DNA from 3 places in the Jeotgalicoccus sp. FSL K6-3177 genome. Region 3 is predicted to be linked to each of the others. Evidence: riboswitches for the same ligand, from Rfam matches in the RefSeq annotation. Region 3 holds a riboswitch; each other region holds the start of a gene.
What was found. A riboswitch is a leader RNA that binds a small molecule or an ion and turns the genes downstream of it on or off. The one in region 3 is predicted to bind S-adenosylmethionine.
Positions count from the first base shown of each region.

Region 1: it holds a riboswitch for S-adenosylmethionine, as region 3 does, so the genes downstream of both, MHH58_RS05520 (methionine ABC transporter ATP-binding protein) here and MHH58_RS00500 (methionine ABC transporter ATP-binding protein) in region 3, are expected to answer to the same signal.
Region 2: it holds a riboswitch for S-adenosylmethionine, as region 3 does, so the genes downstream of both, metK (methionine adenosyltransferase) here and MHH58_RS00500 (methionine ABC transporter ATP-binding protein) in region 3, are expected to answer to the same signal.

Region 1 is NZ_JBBOSK010000001.1:1,118,666-1,125,889, forward strand. Features, by position in the region: gene MHH58_RS05500 (chromate transporter) at 222-1,400, opposite strand; gene MHH58_RS05505 (DUF3592 domain-containing protein) at 1,541-1,948, shown strand; gene MHH58_RS05510 (putative RNA methyltransferase) at 1,973-2,839, shown strand; gene MHH58_RS05515 (SprT family zinc-dependent metalloprotease) at 3,219-3,692, shown strand; SAM riboswitch class I at 3,761-3,862, shown strand; gene MHH58_RS05520 (methionine ABC transporter ATP-binding protein) at 3,923-4,936, shown strand; gene MHH58_RS05525 (methionine ABC transporter permease) at 4,929-5,588, shown strand; gene MHH58_RS05530 (MetQ/NlpA family ABC transporter substrate-binding protein) at 5,588-6,394, shown strand; gene MHH58_RS05535 (aminotransferase class I/II-fold pyridoxal phosphate-dependent enzyme) at 6,395-7,224, shown strand, end outside.
Region 2 is NZ_JBBOSK010000001.1:1,644,055-1,651,278, forward strand. Features, by position in the region: gene MHH58_RS08145 (hypothetical protein) at 1-207, shown strand, start outside; one part of gene MHH58_RS08150 (IS3 family transposase) at 459-1,411, opposite strand; one part of gene MHH58_RS08150 (IS3 family transposase) at 1,411-1,786, opposite strand; gene MHH58_RS08155 (NAD-dependent succinate-semialdehyde dehydrogenase) at 1,940-3,319, opposite strand; gene MHH58_RS08160 (nuclease-related domain-containing protein) at 3,390-4,298, opposite strand; gene metK (methionine adenosyltransferase) at 4,328-5,512, opposite strand; SAM riboswitch class I at 5,611-5,714, opposite strand; gene pckA (phosphoenolpyruvate carboxykinase (ATP)) at 6,014-7,224, shown strand, end outside.
Region 3 is NZ_JBBOSK010000001.1:103,932-111,155, reverse strand. Features, by position in the region: gene MHH58_RS00520 (IS3 family transposase) at 1-205, shown strand, start outside; gene MHH58_RS00515 (MutS-related protein) at 359-1,981, opposite strand; gene MHH58_RS00510 (DUF554 domain-containing protein) at 2,180-2,914, shown strand; gene MHH58_RS00505 (NUDIX hydrolase) at 2,934-3,521, shown strand; SAM riboswitch class I at 3,611-3,709, shown strand; gene MHH58_RS00500 (methionine ABC transporter ATP-binding protein) at 3,870-4,898, shown strand; gene MHH58_RS00495 (methionine ABC transporter permease) at 4,888-5,538, shown strand; gene MHH58_RS00490 (MetQ/NlpA family ABC transporter substrate-binding protein) at 5,558-6,376, shown strand; gene MHH58_RS00485 (hypothetical protein) at 6,411-6,701, opposite strand; gene MHH58_RS00480 (trans-sulfuration enzyme family protein) at 6,851-7,224, shown strand, end outside.

The DNA of each region.
Region 1 (7,224 bases), 1.0 Mb from region 3:
ATTAACAAAGTACATGAAGCGACTTGTAAGTACGTTGTTGAATTGACAAAGTACATGAAGCACCTTGTAAGTACGTTGTTGAATTAACAAAGTACATGAAGTGACTTGTAAGTACGTTGTTGAATTGACAACGTCCGTAGGCTGCTCCAATCCTACTTTCTTTCAATCAACCAGCATATATAAAAAGCAGCCGCATAATATGCAGCTGCTTTGATTAATGTTTACAGTAATCCGATCAGCATTCCGCCGATAGCGCCGGTTACTACAATAACCCACGGCGGAAGTTTGAAGTAGACCAGCATCACGAAGAGGATTGCTGCCAATGCGAAGTGAACCGGCTCGAGTATAGAACTTGTCCAGATTGGTGTGTAAAGTGCCGAAATTAAAATTCCAATTACTGCAGCGTTAACGCCCATAACTGCGCCTTTAACTTTTTCGTTATTACGGAGCATATCCCAGAAGGGCAAGGCTCCTAATATTAAGAGGAAAGCGGGAAGGAAGATTGCCGCAGTTGCAACAAGTCCGCCAATCCAGCCGTTCATTACTGTTCCGAGATAAGCGGCGAAAGTGAATAATGGGCCAGGTACAGCCTGCGTTGCACCATAGCCTGCAAGAAATTCTTCTGCAGAAATCCATCCCATTGGAACGAGTTCCTGCTCTAAAAGCGGAAGTACAACATGTCCACCACCGAATACAAGCGAGCCTGACCGGTAGAAACTGTCTACTACTGCGATCCAGTATGAGCCGGTTAATTCACGAAGAGCAGGTAAGGCAAATAACAGTACGAAAAATAGTGCTAAACAGACCGCAGAAAAACTTTTCCTGATAGGGAAAGTCGGCGCTTTTTTATTATCATCTGCTTCATGATTTTTAAAAAGAATAAAACCGATGACCGCTGCAATCAGAATAACACCGACCTGGGTAAACACCGATTGAAAGAGCAGAGTCGCGACCAGTGCAAAGAGTGCGATTACTTTTCTTTCTATATCCGGTGTGAGATTTTTACTCATTCCCATAATCGCGTGGAGTACGATAACAACGGCAACAATTTTCAAACCGTGTATCCAACCTGCTTCGCTGATATCAAAAGTTGTCATCAGGGAAGCAAAAATCATCAATACTATAACAGAGGGTAGGGTAAAACCGATAAATGATGTCAGTCCGCCGAGCACACCGCCTCGCATTACACCGACACCGATACCGACCTGGCTCGATGCAGGTCCCGGCAGAAATTGTGAGAGTGCGACTAAATCCGCATAGCTTTTTTCACTCATCCACTTTTTTCTTTCAACATATTCAGCATGGAAATAACCGAGGTGGGCTGTCGGGCCGCCGAAGGATGTTAAACCGAGTCTTGTCGATACCAAAAATATTTCTAACAATATTCTGAGTTTGTTCATTAATTTCTCCTAGGCATGTAGTCTTATGTAAAAGATAACATGTATTTTAAACAGCTGCATTTATTTTTACAATCCTTAACATTATCCTGTGATATAATTATTCCTTGAAACTATAATGGAAATTCAACAGGAGTGTCGTTATGTCAGACCAGCAGATTTTAACTGTGATTTTCGGGTCCGTAGGACTTTTTATGATTTTAATATCACTGATAATTTATGTTTTCGGAGTCGCAGTAAAAAAACGAAAATGTACCGCAGAAACGACAGGGAAGGTTGTCGATAAAGTGCAGGGCAGCGATAATAACCTTTATCCGGTTATTGAATATGAAGCAGGCGGCGTCATTTACAGAAGAAAGAAAAATGTGACCGCTCACGGGTCGATTAACAATGGTTACCCGATAGGATATGAACTGATTGTTTTGTACGACCCGGAAAAACCAAAGCGCTGTTTAATCGGCGGCACAAAGGTACAGACAGTAGCGGCGTTTATTCCCGCGATTATCGGTCTGGTCTTCTTCACAGTCGGCGTGGTAATATTTTTATTTTAATATAAGTTCAGGCAGGGATTTTAAATGAAAAAAAGAGAAAAGAGTGCAATGACTGCACAAAATATAAGCAGAAAATTAAGATGTCCGCTTTGTCATGAACCTGTGGAAGTGAGAGAGCTGAAAAGTCTGGTCTGCGTCAATAATCACACTTTTGATTTCGCCAAGCAGGGCTATGTAAATATTCTTAAAAAGTCTGTGGGTACCCAGTACGATGATGCATTATTTAATGCGCGTCAAAAAATAATCTGTGATGAAAAATTATATGAACCGGTACACAATAAAATTGCAGATATAATAATAAAACATTCAGCAGAAGATTCACTGCTGTTTGACGCGGGTTCCGGCGAAGGGTCTCATTTGCAGACGATACTTGATAAAGTAAATACAGAAACATTGACGGGTATCGGCCTGGACATTTCAAAAGAGGGTATCTTAATGGCGGCGAAAAATTACGGAAATCCATTGTGGATTGTTGGAGATCTTGCGAACCCGCCGCTTAGTGACAAGTCCTGCAAATTCATACTGAATTTTTTATCGCCTGCAAATTACTCTGAATTTAAAAGGATTTTAGCTGAAGACGGTATAATTATAAAAGTGATCCCGGGCAGCGGGTATTTAAAAGAACTCCGCAGGGAGTTGTTCAGCGATACAGACGGGAAAGAATATGAAAACAATGATACACTTGAATTAATGAAGAAGAATGTTAGGCTTGTGAAAGAAGAACGGATAACTTATACGAAATTTCTTGACGCTGCTGCACTGAAAGATTTAATCTCCATGACACCGCTCGGCTGGCATGCAGATACAGCTCAGATAGAGAGATTTGCGGATAAGGGGAATAAAGAAATTACGGTGGATATGCATATTGTCCTTGCAGCTGCCGAAAATTAAGTTGAAATATTTCCGCATATATTTCAGTTAATAATTTGCTATTTTAAAGGTAATAGTCAATAATTACACTAAAGAGAAATAATTTCATGGAAATTTTACTACGTTTATTACAAACACGTTACAAAGTAAAAGAAATTCGCTGATAGGCTTGAAATGTTTTGAACATTAAAATATAATGAGAATATATTAAGAAATACATAACAGAACGCACAAACAAAAGTTAAAGCTATACTCTTCATATCATTAACTAAGTCGTTCTTCGATAGTGCCTTTGGCCTAGATATCATATTATATTATTTATCTGTTAGGGAGACTTTGGATCTCCCTTTTTTTGTTGCCTTTTTTAAGGCTATTTAAACACTAAGAAGGTGAACATATTATGAACAGTGATGAATTACACAGCTGTGCCCGTAAATTTCTCGCTGAAAATTTCGGACTCACACTCGAAATTCCAATCAGAATATCAAAAAGAATGAAATCTAAGCTCGGCGTGTTTCAAATAAAATATCAGAAGAAGCAGGTTGTTTCGAAAGAAATTGTTATGTCCCACACTTTTCTCGTTAATAACTCCAGGGAAATCATTCTCGATGTGCTCTACCACGAATGTGTTCATTATGCACTGTACACACTAAAGAAACCTTACAGAGATTCGGATCGTGAATTTACGGAGACGCTGGAACGCCTCGGCATTGCCAAAACCCGGAGCTATAAATACAAGGGGCAGGCCTATTTATATGAGTGCAGAAAATGCAGCTACGAGTTTACGAAAAGGGTTAAAGGTTACGATAAACGGTATATATGCAGACACTGCCGCGGCAGGTTTACATATAAAGGTACTGTAGCAGCGGGCTGATTAGAAATTATTAAAAATTGTTTGACAATTAATTCTGGTTAGACTAGTATGAAATACAATTAAATAAGAAATTATCCAGAGAGACGGAGGGATCAGGCCCTGGGAAGTCTCAGCAGCAGGCTTTTAAGTACTGTGCTAATTCCTGCAGGCAGAGGCTTGGAAGATAATCACACATCGCCATTTGTCTATTTAGATAAATGGTTTTTTTTATTACATAGAGGAGGGAATTCATGAGCATTCAGCTGAATAACGTTTCAAAAACGTATCATTTAAAAGGCAGAAGTGTTGAGGCATTAAAGCCGACATCCCTGAAGGTCGAAACCGGTGAAATTTACGGTCTAATCGGTTATTCCGGGGTCGGGAAAAGTACTCTTTTAAGACTGATTAATCTGCTTGAGAAACCTTCGGCAGGTTCTGTCATCGTTGGAGAAGATAATCTTACCGAACTGACACCAAAGGCTCTCAGGATTCGCCGGCAGAAAATCGGCATGATTTTCCAGCAGTTTAACTTAATCGAGTCAAAGACAGTTTATGAGAATATAGAATTTGTACTGAAAGCGAGCAAATACAGTAAAAAAGATGTGCCCGCAAGAATTGAAGAGTTACTGAAACTCGTTGGTTTAAACGATAAATCATCTATCAATGCATCAAATTTAAGCGGCGGGCAAAAACAGCGTGTCGGTATCGCGAGAGCACTTGCCAATAACCCGGATATTCTCTTATGTGACGAAGCGACGAGTGCGCTTGATCCGGATACGACGAAAAGTATTTTAAACTTGCTGAAAAATATCAACAAAACTCTCGGTATTACCATTGTGATTATTACTCACGAAATGGAAGTTATTAAAGAAATTGCAGATCGGGTAGGCGTAATGTCCGGCGGTGAAATTATTGAAAGCGGCGAAACGTACAGCGTGTTCAGTCATCCTAAAGAAGAAATTACGAAAGATTTCGTTCAGGAGATATATAACTTTGAAATCCCGTCGCAAATTAAAGAAACGCCGGGTAATCAAGTTATTACCATTCAGTTTTTAAGTGAAAACGCCGAGGAGAATTATTTAAATCAGCTGTACAGGAATTTTGATTTGAATATAAGCATTCTCAACGGAAGAATTGAATATATTAAAGAAAAACCGCTCGGCTTTTTAATGTTTCAAGTATCCGGAGATGCTCAGGAAATAGAACGTCTTAAAACACATATCGATAAAACAACGGGAATCGAAAGGGTGGGTTACATTGGATAATTTCAGCCAGCTTTGGCCGTTGCTGTACCGTGCTTTGCTCGAGACAGCGCTGATGGTTTCTATTTCAATATTTTTTGCAGTGTTAATCGGGCTGCCGCTCGGTATTCTGCTTTACATTACGCAGCATCCGCTGCTGTTTAAAATTAAACCTTTAAACAGCGTGCTCGGCTGGCTTGTGAATATTATCAGGTCGTTTCCTTTTATTATTCTGATTGTGGCGATTATGCCGTTTGCGACCTGGCTCGTTAATGCTTCACACGGCCCGGTTTTTGCAAGTGTTGCTCTGTCAATTGCAGCAGTGCCGCTGTTTGCACGTCTCGTTGAATCCAGTTTTAACAGTGTAAAAGACGGTGTAATCGAAGCGAGTATTGCAGGCGGTGCTCCGCTTTATTTAATCGTTACGGATGTGCTGCTGCCGGAAGCGAAGAAAAGCATCGCGCAGGCAATCACACTGACGATAATTTCAATTATCGCCTTCAGTGCAACTGCGGGTGTTGTAGGCGGAGGCGGGGTCGGCGACCTTGCAATCCGTTACGGCTATTACCGATATGACACGCTGACGATGATTGTGACAGTAGTCGTCCTCGTTGTTATCGTGCAGATTGTCCAGTGGGCTGGAGACTTTATCTCTAACAGAACGGAGGAGAAATAATGCGCGGAATTATAATATTTTTAATTGGCACTTTAGCCGTTATAGCCGGCACTAGCATACTTCTATATGAAGACGAGGGTGAAGTGATTACCATTGGTGCATCGAGCGGACCATTTGCAGATATGGCATCTTTTGCCTTAAAACCCGTCTTGGAAGAGAACGGTTATACGGTCGAAATCGTTGAATACAGCGATTATATTCAGCCGAATAACGCGCTTTCAAATGGCGACCTCGATGCCAATCTCTTTCAGAACGTCCTGTTCATGGACAGTTATAATGAAGAAAATGATGCTGATTTAAAAAATATCATTCAGGTGCCGACGGCACCCATGGGGCTTTACAGCAGTGAATTCAGTTCGCTGGAAGATATTGCTTCCGGCAGTGAAGTAGCATTGCCTTTAGATCCAGTCAACTCCAGCCGCGGTTTTTTAACACTGCAGGACGCGGGGCTGATTACCATCAGTGACGACGCAGATATGTTTGCTATCGATGAAGCAGACATTATAAATAATAAAAAAAATCTCGAGTTTATTTATCAGGACGCCGGCCAGCTGCCGAGAAGCGTTGACCAAATCGGCCTGTCGCTTGTCCCGGGCAACTTTGCGCTCGCAAGTGATATGAAGCTTTCCGATGCCCTTGCCCTTGAAAACATGAATGAATACTTTAGAAATCAAATTGTAATTAACGGCGATGATGCCGGAACGAAACTGGAAGAAGATTTAATCAAGGCTGTAGGGTCGGAGGAATTTAACGAAGTGATTGATGCTGACTTTAAAGGATTCGACAAACCGGAGGAGGATGAATAAATGGCAAGCGAACTTTTAAAATCATTAAGTCCCAGCTATTTCAGCAGTATGATGAATGCAGAGCTCGAAGTCGGCGATAAGCCGCTCTTAAATCTTGCAGTCGGTATTCCCGATGGACAGACGCCTGAAGTCATTACCGATGCAGTTAAAGAAGCTGTTGATAAAGTAGAAAATCAAAAATACGGCGCATTTCGCGGCAAGCCGGAACTAAAAGACAGCATAAAGCGATTTTATAAAAGAACTTACGATGTAGACCTTGAAGATGAAAATATAGCCATCTTGTTCGGCACGAAAAATGCACTGGTTAACTTTCCGCTCGCTCATATCAATCCCGGTGCAGGCGTGATGCTGCCGAATCCCGGTTACGCAGATTATATTACTGCTGTGGAACTCTCGCAGGCAAGGCTGATCGATATGCCGCTCCTTAGAGAAAACAATTATCTTCCTGACTTTGATTCGCTCGAAGCAGAACTTAAAGAAACGGACCTTATTTACTTAAACTATCCATCCAATCCGCTCGGGGCAGCCGCAGATAAATCATTTTTTGATGATGTGATTAAACGGTTCAAAGGCACAAAAACACAGATTGTTCATGATTTTGCATATGCTGCTTTCGGCTATGACGGTCTTCACCCGAGCATTTTACAAAGTGATCCGGACTTTGAAGTATCGATGGAAATTTATTCGCTGTCGAAAGGATTTAATATGTCCGGCTACAGAATCGGTTTTGCAGCCGGGAATAAAGAGATGATAGAAAGTATTAATAAGTTTCAGGATCATACGAATGCAGGGGTTTTCGGTGTTACTCAGGACGCGGCAACAGCGGCGCT
Region 2 (7,224 bases), 1.5 Mb from region 3:
GAGAAAATCAGCCGCTTTATATTTATGTACATACTTGTCTTCGTCATAATCATTGCTGTGCAGTTTGTATTTCTGGACGAAGTCAGTATACTGAACTCCTTATTTATGCCGGCAGTCGTTGCGTTTTTATCACTCGCCGTCAGAAGCAATGTTAAAAAAGATGAGGAAATTGCAGCGCGGGAAAGCAGGAATCGCAGTAAAGATTAAACATTTGATTATTGGATGGCTGCCGGTTTACAACACCCAGTCCCCGTTGTTATCCCAGGGCTCTCGGTTTACAACACCGGTTTCCCGTTGTTATTCCAAAGCTCTCGGTTCACAATACCGGGTCCCCGTTGTTATTCCAGTGCTGCCGAATCACAACACCCAGTCCCCGTTGTTATCCCGGCCGCAACAAAAATAAAAAAGGAAGCAGATTATGAACTATAACCTATAAAATAGACAATTTAATAAAAGCGTTACGCTGTGAGTAGATGACCCCGGTATTGTGCCGGGGTCATCTTATTTAGTCCCCATTGATAGCGCTCATTATTATACTTATTAATATATTCATTTGTTTGATGTTTGAGTTCGTCTAAGGATTCACAAGATTTATAATCGACCCAATCTTTGAAAGTCCCGAAGAATGATTCCATTGAAGCATTGTCCCAGCAGTTCCCCCGACGCGACATGGATTGTACCAATCCCATTTGTTTCACTTTAGACTGGAACTCCGGATGGGTATAGTGGAAGCCTTGGTCGGAATGAATGAGTGCTTCTGGATGAAACTCATCCACGGTATTGGAGAGTTGTTTTAAAGTCCGGTACACGATGTTCATTTTCAATGATGTGGTGACCACATGCGCCACAATCTCTCGAGTCGCACCATCTTTCACGCAGGATAAATATGCTTTCTGACCTTTACCGTAATACAAGTAAGTGATATCAGTTAACAGGACCTTACCTGGCTCTCCTTGGTCAAACTCACGTTTCAACAAGTTTTTACACGTTTTATGTTCCTGCGTTGCTTTCATCATTAATTTATAAGGATTCACTCTACGAATGCGTGCCACTAGATTATATTTTTTCATCAGTCGTCTAATCTTTTTGTGATTCATAATAATATGATAATCATTGTCTAAGATTATTTTAATTTGTAAGGCACCGACTTTACCTTTCTCAGCATTATAGATTTTCTTAATGAGAACAATGTCTGCTTCGTCATTGATTTGTCTAACGGATCTGTTTGCTTCATTATTTTTCCAAGCATAATAGCCACTTCTCGACACCTCTCCCAGCATACACAGGTAAGTAATCATATTTTTGAGTTGATGGTTCCGGCAAACCATCTCTATTAATTCATAAGTCTCACGTGGTTTTAACTGCGACGGTTTTGTTTCGCCTGCCTTTCTTTCATCTCGAGCTTTTTTAGAAAATCATTTTCAGCTTCCAAATATTTAATCCGTGCTTCAGCTTTCTTTAATTTCTCATCACTGTTCAGTGCTTTATTCGTCGGACGACCTGAAGCGCCTTTTCCACGCTGGTCACGTTCCAAACCGCTTTGTCCGTATTGCGCATATGTTTGACGCCATCGTGACAAGCATCGGCTTGGTTGTTCTTTACCCACGACAGACAAATCAAATCCATGATCGAGGAAGATTTGTGTGGGACTAAAGCCTTGTTCATGTGCGTCTACCGCGCGTATTTTAAATTCTGGATGATACGTAATAGATCGATCAGATACCCTCAATACATTTGGGTTTTGTTCCAGTTCTTTAATTTCAAAAGACGTAAAATGTCTAGCCATGATAGCCCTCCGTACAGATAGTTTATTTAAGTATAAACAAGATAATCTTTAGGGCATAGAAAAACCCGAATAAGAGACGCTTTTTATAAGCTGTCTATTATTCGGGTTACAGTTCATTATGACAATCTGCTTCCTTTTTAAATCAGTTCTGTTCTATATTTTTATCGATGTGACTTTTGTTTCCGTATAAGGTTCCAGTCCTTCTGGCGCACCTTCACGGCCGACGCCGCTTTCTTTTAAGCCGCCGAATGGAATGTTCGCAGCACTTGGTGCACCATTATTCCAGCCGAGCACCCCGAAGTCGAGTTCTTCTGTCAGTCTGATTCCCGTCGTATAATTTTCAGTAAAGTAATATGCTGCAAGACCGTATTCTGTTCCGTTTGCTTTATTAATCGCTTCATCGAGATTAGAAAAGCTCTGAATTGGCGCCAGCGGTCCGAATGTTTCTTCGCTCATACAGATCATATCGTCGGTTACATCCGTAATAACAGTCGGTTCTACAAAGTAGCCGCCTGATTTATCTCCTTTGCCGCCGGTTGTAACTTTACCGCCTTTTTCAATGGCATCTTCAATGTGTTTCATCACTTTATCATAACCGTCTTCATCGATTAACGGTCCGATTTTAACACCTTCATCCATACCGTTGCCGACTTTCAGCTCTTTTACTTTCGCAGTAAATTTTTCTGTGAATTCATCCAGCACATCTTCGTGCACGTAAAATCTGTTGGCACATACGCAAGTTTGTCCCGAGTTTCTGAACTTCGATGCGATTGCGCCTTCAACTGCCTTATCGATATCAGCATCCTTGTTAACAATCAGCGGTGCATGTCCGCCGAGTTCCATCGTCACATTTTTAACCGTCACTGTGGCATCGCTCATCAGCTGCTTGCCGACTTCGGTCGAGCCGGTAAATGTCAGTTTCATAATTTTATCAGACTGGGTAAATATTTCACCTGCATCGCGGCCGGAGGCATTAACATATTGAATGACGCCTTCATCGAAGCCCGCCTCTACTGCAAGGTCGATAAATTTCACCGCTGACATCGGAGTTGCGCTTGCCGGCTTAACGATAAATGTATTGCCTGCTGCAACAGCCGGTGCTGCTTTACGTGCCATCATTGCTACCGGGAAGTTCCAAGGCGTAATCGCTGCGACTACCCCTATCGGATGCCTCGTTACAACAATTCTCGTGTCATCATTATTCGCCGGTACTGTCCGGCCGTATATTCTTTTCGCTTCTTCAGCATAGTATTTAATATAACTGTTGGCATAGTCGACTTCACCGAGTGCTTCAGCAAGCGGCTTGCCGCCTTCCAGCGTGACGAGTTCTGCGATTTCCTGTCTGTTCTCATCGATTTTTTCCGACCATTTGAAAAGTAAATCCGAACGGTCCCCGGCATTCATTTTTCTAAAGTTTTGAAATTTTTCATGTGCAGTATTAATTTTCTTCTCAATTTCGTCTTTGCTGTCTTTTTTTACGCGTCCCGCTTCTTTTTGAGTTGCAGGATTGATTACGATAATTTCTTCTGCCATTTAATTTCCCTCCAAAATATAAAAATCGTCCTATAAATAATTATAGGACGATTAGTTTCAATTTACAAAGTTACAGACTTTGATCGAGTAAGGCATTCGCAATCTCATCCAGATCTTTAACTGTGTACTGGAATCTGCCGTGGAATACATACTTCAGGAAGAATGCTTCCAAGTCTTCCTGACCGACGATTACTCTGATCGATGGATCTTCCGAATAGTTGGTAATTGAATAATTGCCGTTATCTTTCGGATTGAAGTAAATAATCGGAACGATGTCGTATTGTAATTTAAATTTGTTTTTAAGTTTTTCAGCAGTTACTTTCGTTTCATCGATAATGCCGTTGTAGTGGTTAACCGATACATTCGACGCATCTGCCTTTTCAAAAATTAAAGTCTGTTCTTTTTGCTTATCGAGTTCCAGTAAATCGAAGAATGATTCAATATACGGTACTTCTTCAAACTGGCTTTCATTCACACCGTGTAAAATATGACCGCTCCAGTATTTAGAATCTATCAGATAAATACCCGTGCGTGTTAAAACTAAATGATCGATTTTACGTGTATTTGTGTAATTTCTTGATGGTAAATAAATGTTCGACAGAATAATCATATCCGTCTCACGGATTTTTTCATCTTTAACAAGTTTGTCTTTTAACTGAATTAAAGAAAGGTCTGTCAAATACTCGCCTTTATCTACAGTAAACTGATGCAGGCTCGAAAGTTTGTTATCGAGAAGTGTCGTATCATTATGATATTTTTCATTTAAAGCGGACATTTCTTTCTTGTGCTCTAAACGTTCTTCCTCATGTTCACTTTCGTATTTCTCAACGAGTGAATCTTTTTCTTTCGAATAAGTTTGTTCCACAGTTTTCACTTCATTGCGGTGTTTAAAGTAATATACTAAAAACCAGATTGCAATGATGAGAAGCACTGCTGCGACCGCGATAAATATCGGATCTGTAAAAATATTAGTATTCATATTATTCCTCTCTTTCGCAACTGCTTAAATTAGCTATTTCTAAGAAGATCTTTCAGTGCATCGACCTTATCCAGTCTCTCCCAAGGCAAGTCGATGTCCGTACGACCAAAATGTCCATAACTCGCAGTCTGTTTATAAATTGGTCTTCTCAAGTTTAGCATATCTATAATACCATCTGGTGATAAATTAAACAGTTCTCTGATGACTTTTGTAATTTTTTCTTCGTCGTATTTTCCTGTATTAAAAGTATCGACCGCAATAGATACCGGCTGGGATACGCCGATGGCATAAGCCAGCTGAATTTCACATTTTTCCGCCGCACCGCTCGCTACGATATTTTTTGCAATATAACGTGCTGCATAAGCTGCGGAACGGTCAACTTTTGTCGGGTCTTTGCCGCTGAAGGCGCCGCCGCCGTGACGAGCGTAGCCTCCGTAAGTATCGACGATAATTTTACGTCCTGTCAGACCCGCATCCCCTTGCGGTCCGCCAATTACAAATCTGCCTGTCGGGTTGATGAAATATTTAGTTTCTTCATCTATGAGATTTTCAGGAACTACTTCCTGAATCACGTATTCTAATAAATCATCGTAGATTTGTGTCGCCGGAATATTTTCATGATGCTGGGTAGAGATAACAATCGTATCGACTCTTGACGGTTTGCCGTTTTCATCGTATTCAACCGTTACCTGTGATTTGCCGTCCGGACGCAGATAGGAAATTGTATTATCTTTACGCACTTCTGTTAAACGGCGTGAAATTTTGTGCGCTAATGAAATCGGCAGCGGCATAAACTCTTTCGTTTCGTTCGTCGCGTAACCGAACATTAAGCCCTGGTCGCCTGCACCTGTTGAAACTCCTTGTGATTCGCGGGTTTCAAAAGCGTTGTTTACACCGACAGCGATGTCCTCTGACTGCTCATCAATTCCCGTTAAGACAGACATTGTTTTATAATCATAACCGTACTTCGCATCGACATAGCCGATTTCCTTAACGGTTTCTCTCACTGTTCTTGGAATATCGACGTAAGTTTCTGTGCTGATTTCCCCGACAATCATCGCAAGACCTGTGTTGACTACTGTTTCACAGGCAACACGCGCATACGGGTCGCCTTCTAAGATTGCATCGAGAATCGCATCTGAAATCTGGTCTGCAATTTTATCCGGGTGACCTTCTGTGACTGACTCTGAAGTAAATAATTTACGTTCTGACATTTATAAAATCTCCTCTTAAAGCTCATTTAGCCATCTCTTCAAAGCAAAAAATAAAGCCTTTTTCTCCATAATAAACAGAGAAAAAGGCTCGCCCTTTTCTCTTATCGGTCAGAATTACTCTGCATTCTTTAGCACCTTTCTTGAAAAGGAGGTTGCTCTGGCTTCACAGGGTTTGAATCCCTCCACCACCTCTTGATAAGAGATAACTTATTATTCATCTTACATTATTGGAATGGGCAAATCAAGATTAACAAGTTTTATTTGCAGCAGCTTTTTAGATAATTAAATTATAAAACCCAAAAGCAAGCTGTGAAAAATCCTTAATTTTATAAACATATACTTATAACTTTTATAATGATATATAAATTTATCTTATGGATCAGCATTGCAAAAAACAATTCAATATTCAAAAACCTTATCCTGTTATTGTGTAAACATAAAAACGAATGTGTTATACTAATTTCTAAATACTTCGTTAATGAAAATACTTGGAGGCGAATCATGGTTAACCATAAAAGTTTAATCGAAGGTCTTGTTAATAAACCTTCTACTCACAAACAATTATCAAACGCTGAACTTGTCGAAGCATCTTTACGACGCAAAGAGGCTGTACTTACAAATACAGGAGCACTTCGCGCGCAGACTGGAGAATACACAGGCCGCAGCCCGAAAGACCGTTTTATCGTCAGAGACAGCGTATCCGACAGCAAGATTGACTGGGGCGAGGTCAACCAGCCTATTTCACAGGAAATTTTCGATAACTTATTCGATAAAGTTACTACATATTTAAATGACAAAGAAGAATTATTTGTCTTTAACGGCTATGCCGGCGCAGACCCGCATACACAACTGAAACTTCAGGTTGTCAATGAGTTCAGCTGGCACAACATGTTTGCGAAAACAATGTTTATCCGTCCTGAAACAAAAGAAGAAGCACTTGCAATCGATCCTGAATTTACGATTGTATCTGCACCTACTTTTAAAGCAGACCCTGAAGTCGATGGTACGGGTTCTGAAGTATTCGTCCTTGTATCATTAGAAAAGAAAATCATTCTTATCGGCGGTACTGAATACGGCGGAGAAATGAAGAAATCAATCTTCTCAATTATGAACTACCTGCTTCCTGAAGAAGGCGTGCTCAGCATGCACTGCAGTGCCAACGTCGGCGAAAACAAAGATGTTGCATTATTCTTCGGTTTATCAGGTACAGGTAAAACGACGCTTTCTGCAGACCCGGAACGCGATCTTATCGGTGACGATGAGCACGGCTGGAATGACGATGGTGTATTTAACATCGAAGGCGGCTGTTACGCTAAAACTATTAATTTATCAAAAGAAAAAGAACCTGAAATCTTTGAAGCGATTAAATTTGGTTCGGTACTTGAGAACGTAGTTATCGATGAAGACGGCAATCCTGATTACGATGACGGTTCACTGACTGAGAATACACGTGCAGCTTATCCGATTGACCATATCGATAATGCGCGCATTCCTTCAGTTGCAGGACATCCAAAAACAATCATCTTCTTAACAGCAGATGCATTTGGAGTACTTCCTCCAATCGCCAAGTTAAACAAAGATCAGGCAATGTACCATTTCTTAAGCGGATTTACATCTAAACTTGCAGGAACTGAACGCGGCGTTACTACACCGCAGCCGGTATTCTCAACATGCTTCGGTTCACCATTCCTGCCGCTGCATGCGACAGTATA
Region 3 (7,224 bases):
CTGCTTAGATAATTCTCCAATGGAGAACTTCTTTGGGCTGCTTAAACAGGAAATGTTTTATGGACAACAGTTCATAACATATGCAGAGCTTGAATCTGCGATTCATCAATATATTGATTTCTATAATAATGATAGAATTAAAACAAAATTAAAAGGCATGTCTCCTGTAAATTACAGGAAACATACCTTTAATAAAATAGCTTAATCAAAAAGTTCAACTTTTTGGGTTCACTACAATAAAAGTCTGGGATGTTTTATATTTAAAACTCTTTTTATACTTTGCGTTAGGATTTCAGGATAAAACAAGGTTAAAATCCCATCATAGAGCTCTTATAACACATAGCGTTATTTTGTAACGCTATGTGTTATCTACTTTATTCCTCGATTCTTTATACACTTTCTCTGGAAATCCGTATAACCTTAGTAATTCAATAGCATTGGAACTTGTTGCAATCCCGTCTTTAAGTTTGTAATCAAATTCGATATCGTCATCAAAAAGTTCCTCACTGAAATGATAGAAATCAAACTCGCCATTCAGTAAATCTGTTAGTTCCATATCATGTGTTGCCGCAATCAGATAAACATTCTCTTTCTCATGCAGATATCTTAAAAGAGCTTCACCCGCAGCTAGTCTTTCTACCGTATTAGTTCCTTTAAATATTTCATCGATAATACAGTAAACCTTTCCTTCAAAATCCTCAATCTCATCAACAATCCTCTTCAATGCTTTCACTTCACTGATAAAATAGCTGTCTCCTTCGATAACACTGTCTGTGATTTCCATCGAAGATATTACTTTGCCTGGTGTATATTTAAATAATGCACTGGTAGAAGTGTTTAGTCCGTTACTCGTTATAACATTCACGCCGAGCGCTTTCATAAATGTTGATTTGCCCGCTGCGTTTGAGCCCGTCAGCAGAATATCATTCGCAAACTTCAAATCATTATCTACAGCAGCCACTACAAGCGGGTGATATAGCCCTTCAGCCTGCAAATACGAAGCTTCTTCTCTTTCCGGAAGAGAGTAATACGGCAATGTTTCTCTCCACATTGCCAGGCTGTAATGGAGATCGAGCTCAGCTGTGTAATGCCATCCTTCTTTATAAAGCTCATGGTTTTTCTTAATCGTACGATTGACCAGATGATACAAATGATAATCTACTAAGAACATTAATTTAAAGGCAGAGAAAGCTTGAACAGCCATATTCATTTCTCCTGCGCTGTCGTCGTTAACAAAAAGAGGACTCATTAACGACAGCCGCTTCAGACCTTTACTGTTGAATTTCGAATCTAATTTACCCGCAGTAACAATAATATTAATAGCATAAAAAATATCTGTGTAATCAAACCCGGTTCCGCCTTTATGTTTATGAGATAAGTAAGCATTAATTACAAATCCTGAAAGGATAGTCAGTAAAGATATGTAAGGATTGATAAAAAATAAAAACACGCCGATAACCGGCATAAATGAAAACAGTATAAATATCGGATGATATTGTTTCACCGGCACAAATTCATACATAAACTTACTCGTGTTAGAATTTCCCGATTTCCCAAGCTTGGCTAAGCGGTATGATATCTTTTCACGAAAGCCAGCATCGTGTTTTATTTTATACAATAAGTCTTCATTTATAACATTCTTTTCTGTTGAATTGCGCAGCACTGCATAGAGAAGCTCCGTTCCTATCGTTGTAAATGTATAATTTATCTTCGTCATCAATTCGCTGATATCGAGATCATTCCAAGTTTCATTATCCACAACATTTCTGTCAGCAGTATTTTCATTTTCCATAATATTAACGAAATAGTTATGATAATGAATATAATATTCTGCAGTTGTCTTCAGTCTTTCCTGCCTGTACCACAGCGTCTTAACAGCTTTCTTCAGTTTAAAGAACTCATATGTTTTTATTACCAGGGAAATAATTATAATTAAAATCATTACAGTGATAAAAAGATAGAGCAGTTGAATAATAATCACCTTTCTCTCAGATCTCTGATTAGATATTAATAATTTTATCATTGTTATAAATATATACGAAAATATTACTGCAAAGTTATAAATCAAATAAGATATTTATAAACTGTCCAACTATTCCGGATAGTTGATTTTATATATAACCGCCGTGTTCCTTGTGATATATTAGGTTAGATATTTATGGACGAGGAGGAATTGGACATGGCGCTGTTTGGAACTATCGTAGATGCTCTGGCTATTATTTTAGGCAGCTTCATCGGTTTGTTTTGGAGAAACATTAATGAAAATATGAAATCAACCATTCTCCAGGCATTGTCTATTACCGTACTCGTCATCGGAATTGATATGGCCTTAGAAGCCAACAGTATACTTATTATCGTTGTTGCGAGCTTGGCTCTTGGTTCCATGCTGGGTGAAAAATGGGAAATTGAAGATAAAATGAATCACTTCGGCATCTGGCTCGAAACAAAAACCGGAGCAACAGAAGGCGGAGCTGCTGCTGCCTTTGTTACCGCCACATTAGTGTATGTCGTCGGAGCAGTCAGCATTATCGGTGCTCTCGACAGCGGGCTCAGAAATGATCACACCGTACTGCTGACAAAAGCTTTAATCGACGGTGTGCTCGCTATTTTCCTGACATCCACGATGGGTATCGGCATTATGTTCTCAGCCATCTCTGTCTTTCTGTTTCAGGGAGCCATCGCCTTGTCAGCCTCTCAAATCAACCGCTTCATCCAGCCTGATTTGATGGATGATATTATTATCGCGATTACAGGCACCGGCGGTGTAATGATTATTGCGATTGGAATCAGACTGCTCGGTCTGATGAATATAAGAGTTGCGAATATGCTGCCTGCGATATTATTTGCAGTACTGTTCGTAGTCATTCAGTATTACTGGGAAACAATCAGTTTGTTCTTTGTACAGATGTTTTAGTCTATGGGAGTGGCGCACTATGGAAAACGAACTGCTTAAGGTATTTGATTCAGAAGGGACATTAAAAGGGACCGCTTCAAGGGCTGAAGTACACAAAAGAGGTCTTTGGCATGAAACATTTCATTGCTGGTTCCTGAGTAAAGAAGATGGCAGAATCTTCATCCACTTTCAGCTTCGAAGTCCCGACAAGAAAGACTTTGCAAATATGTTAGATATTACAGCAGCGGGTCATTTAAGTTCTGACGAAAGCGTTAAAGATGGTGTCCGGGAAATTAAAGAAGAACTAGGTATTAGTCTTACACTAAACGATTTAATTTATACAGGTCCAGTACAGGATGAAATTATTATTGATGATTTTATCGACAAAGAACTATGCCATGTATTTATATATAAGATTCCGGAAAATACCACACCTGATTATGTATTTATAGATGACGAAGTATCTGATATTTTCAAAATTGAATTGCCTGTGTTTGAAAAACTGTGGACTGAAGAAATATACTCGATTAATATTAACGGTAAAATGATTAACAGAGATAATTTTGTCCCGCATGAAAACAGCTATATAAACTTTGTTATGAATAGTATCAAACAGTATGCTCTGTAATTCATTTAAAATTAATTTCAGATTCCGTGTTGACATTAATTCTGCTGTGCCCTATAGTTAGTTTAAATTAAATAATCAAATAACTTATTTTCTTATCAAGAGAGATGGAGGGACTGGCCCTGTGAAATCTCGGCAACAGACATAATGTACTGTGCCAAATCCTGTAGCATCATGCTAAAAGATGAGAAGAGCGAATATACATCGGCCTCTTCTTATATTTTAAGAAGAGGTTATTTTCTTTTTCAGGAATGTATATCTGGTTTTCCAAAAAACACCGGTTATATACTGGTGTATTTTTATTACATTTTTTAATTCATACTGTTTAACTATGTTTAAGGAGCGTTTTTAATGATTGAGTTTATCGATGTAGATAAAACGTATCCAGGCAGCGAAGCACCGGTTCATGCTCTGGATAATATTAATTTCAAAGTCGATGCCGGAGAAATATACGGTGTCGTCGGATACAGCGGCGCAGGCAAAAGTACTTTGATCCGCTGTGTCAACCAGCTGGAAAGTGTTTCAGAAGGGAAAGTCATAGTCGACGGTAAAGATTTAACTGCACTCACACCGTCAGAACTGAGAGTAACAAAAAAACGAATCGGTATGATTTTTCAGCATTTTAATCTTTTAAATTCAAAAACGATATATACGAATGTTGCTATGCCGCTGATTTTAAATAAGACACCGAAAAATGAAATCAAAGCGCGTGTTACTGAACTGCTTGATTTTGTCGGCCTGTCGGATAAAGCGTCACAGTATCCTGACCAGTTGTCCGGAGGACAAAAACAGCGTGTCGGTATTGCCCGGGCACTTGCAACCAACCCGTCAATTCTGCTGTGTGATGAGGCAACGTCTGCACTGGATCCTCAGACAACAGAGTCCATCCTTGAACTCCTTAGAAAGATTAATAAGGAATACAATATTACAATCTTGCTGATTACTCACGAAATGTCCGTTATCCGGGATGTCTGCCATAAAGTTGCGGTAATGGAGAACGGTAAAATTATTGAACGCGGTTCTGTTTTCGATGTCTTTTCTAATCCTGAAACAGAAACCGGCAGACGGTTCGTTAATACAGTGATGCAGACGGAGCTCCCGAATTATGTGCAGGATCTGGTGCAGGAAAGCGACAATCAGCATATTTACAGAATCAATTTCATTAATCAGCTCGCAGTGAAACCATACTTATCACAAATCAGCAAGCTTTATGATTTAGATGTGAATGTGCTGTTCGGCAATATTACCGAGCTGCAGGGTATACCGTTCGGCAATTTAATCGTTCAGTTCGACGGTTCAGCTGCCGAACTCGAAAAAGCATTACTTTATTTAGAAGAAAACAATGTTCATTACAGTGAGGTGAGTACATATGCTGGTTAGCTGGAGTACAATACTGGAAGCATTTTTAGAAACCGTGCAGATGGTCAGTATTTCGTTTATTTTCTCGATTATACTCGGACTGCCGCTCGGCATTCTGTTATACGTCACTAGACCCGGTCAGATTTTAGAAAATAAAGCTGTCTTTACAGTACTGAATGCAGTGATTAATGTCTTCAGATCACTGCCGTTCATCATCCTGCTTGTGGCAATAATTCCGGTTACGAAATTTATCGTAGGAACTTCCATCGGAACTGAAGCTGCGATTGTACCGATGGTTTTCTTTGCCGGACCTTATATCTCAAGGCTCGTGGAAAGTTCTCTGCTTGAAGTCGACGAGGGAGTACTAGAAGCGGCCGACGCGATGGGAGCAACACCGATGCAGACAATTATAAAATTCGTTCTTCCGGAAGCTCTCGGTTCTCTCATTGTAAATTTCACCATTTCCATTATCGGATTAGTTGGTGCATCTGCCATGGCCGGCACGGTCGGAGGCGGCGGCATCGGCGACCTGGCAATCACATACGGTTATCAGAGGTTCGACACGATCACAATGCTGATTACAGTCGTCATATTAATTATTATGGTGCAGGGTCTGCAGTCAGCAGGCAACAAGCTCGCGAGAGTTGTAAGAAGAAGATAATAACAGGAGGATATAAATTATGAAAAAAGTCATTTTATTTACCAGTTTGCTTTTAATAGGGATTGTGCTTTCAGCCTGCGGTGACGGCGGTAAAGAAAAAGTCACTATCGGCATCAGCGGAACAGACACAGCAGTATGGGATTATGTAGCAGAGAAAGCTGCAGAAGAGGATATTGAAATCGAGATTGTTTCATTTAATGATTACGTACAGCCTAATACTGCACTTGCTGACGGCGAAATAGACTTAAACTCATTTCAGACTGTCGCGTATTTTGATGAATTTATCGAAGAAAGAAATCTGGATTTAGTTCCGATTGCCACAACGAATCTTGCCCCGATGGGAATTTACTCTGACTCACTGACAGACGTTAATGACATTCCGGACGGCGGTACAATCGCACTGCCGAATGATGTATCTAACCAGGGACGTGCTCTGATGCTGCTTCGGGATGCTGGTTTAATTACGCTCGTCGAAGATTATAACGGCCTCGATTCAATTGAAAATGCAATCGTTGACAATCCGAATGATTATCAGTTTGAAGAAGTCGCACCGGCACAAATTCCACGTGCCTTAGGAGATGTAGATCTCGGTGTTATTAATAACGGTATTGCTAAAGATGCAAATCTGCACCCGATTAACGACTCTATTTACCGCGAAGATGACACAGCAACTGATTATGTAAATATCATCGCTGCTAATAGTGAAGATGCGGAAAATGAAACATATAACAGAATTGCTGAACTTTATCAGGAAGAAGATACTGCTGAATTTATTGAAGAAGAATATGACGGTGCTTTAATCCCGACAGTACTTGAATTAAATGACATCGGCTGGTAAAACAAATAAGCTCCCTTAATTGGGAGCTTTTAATTTACAGTGATTCGATAAAGACTTCTTCCTTTTCACTTTGAGGATTAAACGTTATATCTTCACTGATATTCTGTTTCATAAATGAATCGTACATCTGTTTTGCCACAGGTTCATTGAAGTCTTCCGTAAAATTATAATGCACATCGATTTCATTATCATTTGGACTGATTGTACCGGCAAGACAGGCGATGATGCCTTCTTCTGTGCACAGTGTTAAATACTTTACGTTTTCAAGCTGCAGCTGCTGTTCAAAGTCCGGTATTGCTTCCGGTTCGATATTTTTAATTTCCATCAAAAAACTCCTCCCGGCATTTTTATTCTTTTACCCTTTTTTCACGGGAAACAATCCTCTGTTTTCATAGTAAATATGTCTGAATTTATAGATAATTATAAAAGTCATCTGTATACTGATTTATATAAACTTAAAAATGAGGGATATATATGCGTTTTGAAACGAAAGCAATCCATGCCGGCAGACAAGTCGATCCGGTCACGGGGGCAGTGACAACACCAATTCACTTGTCTACTACTTACGAACGGTCTGCTGACGGTTCTTATACCGACGGTTTTATGTACAGCCGCGGCGATAACCCGAACCGCCGTTCATTGGAAGAATGTCTGACCGCGCTTGAACAAGGACATGATTGCGTAACTTTTTCATCCGGGATGGCTGCAATTTCAGCAATCATGGAAGTTCTGCCTGAAGATAAACCCCGGAGAATTATTCTGCCGGATGATATGTATTTCGGTGTGCTCACTTTACTTGAAGAAACTGATTTAGGCAAAAGCTTTGATATTACTGCAGTGGATATGAC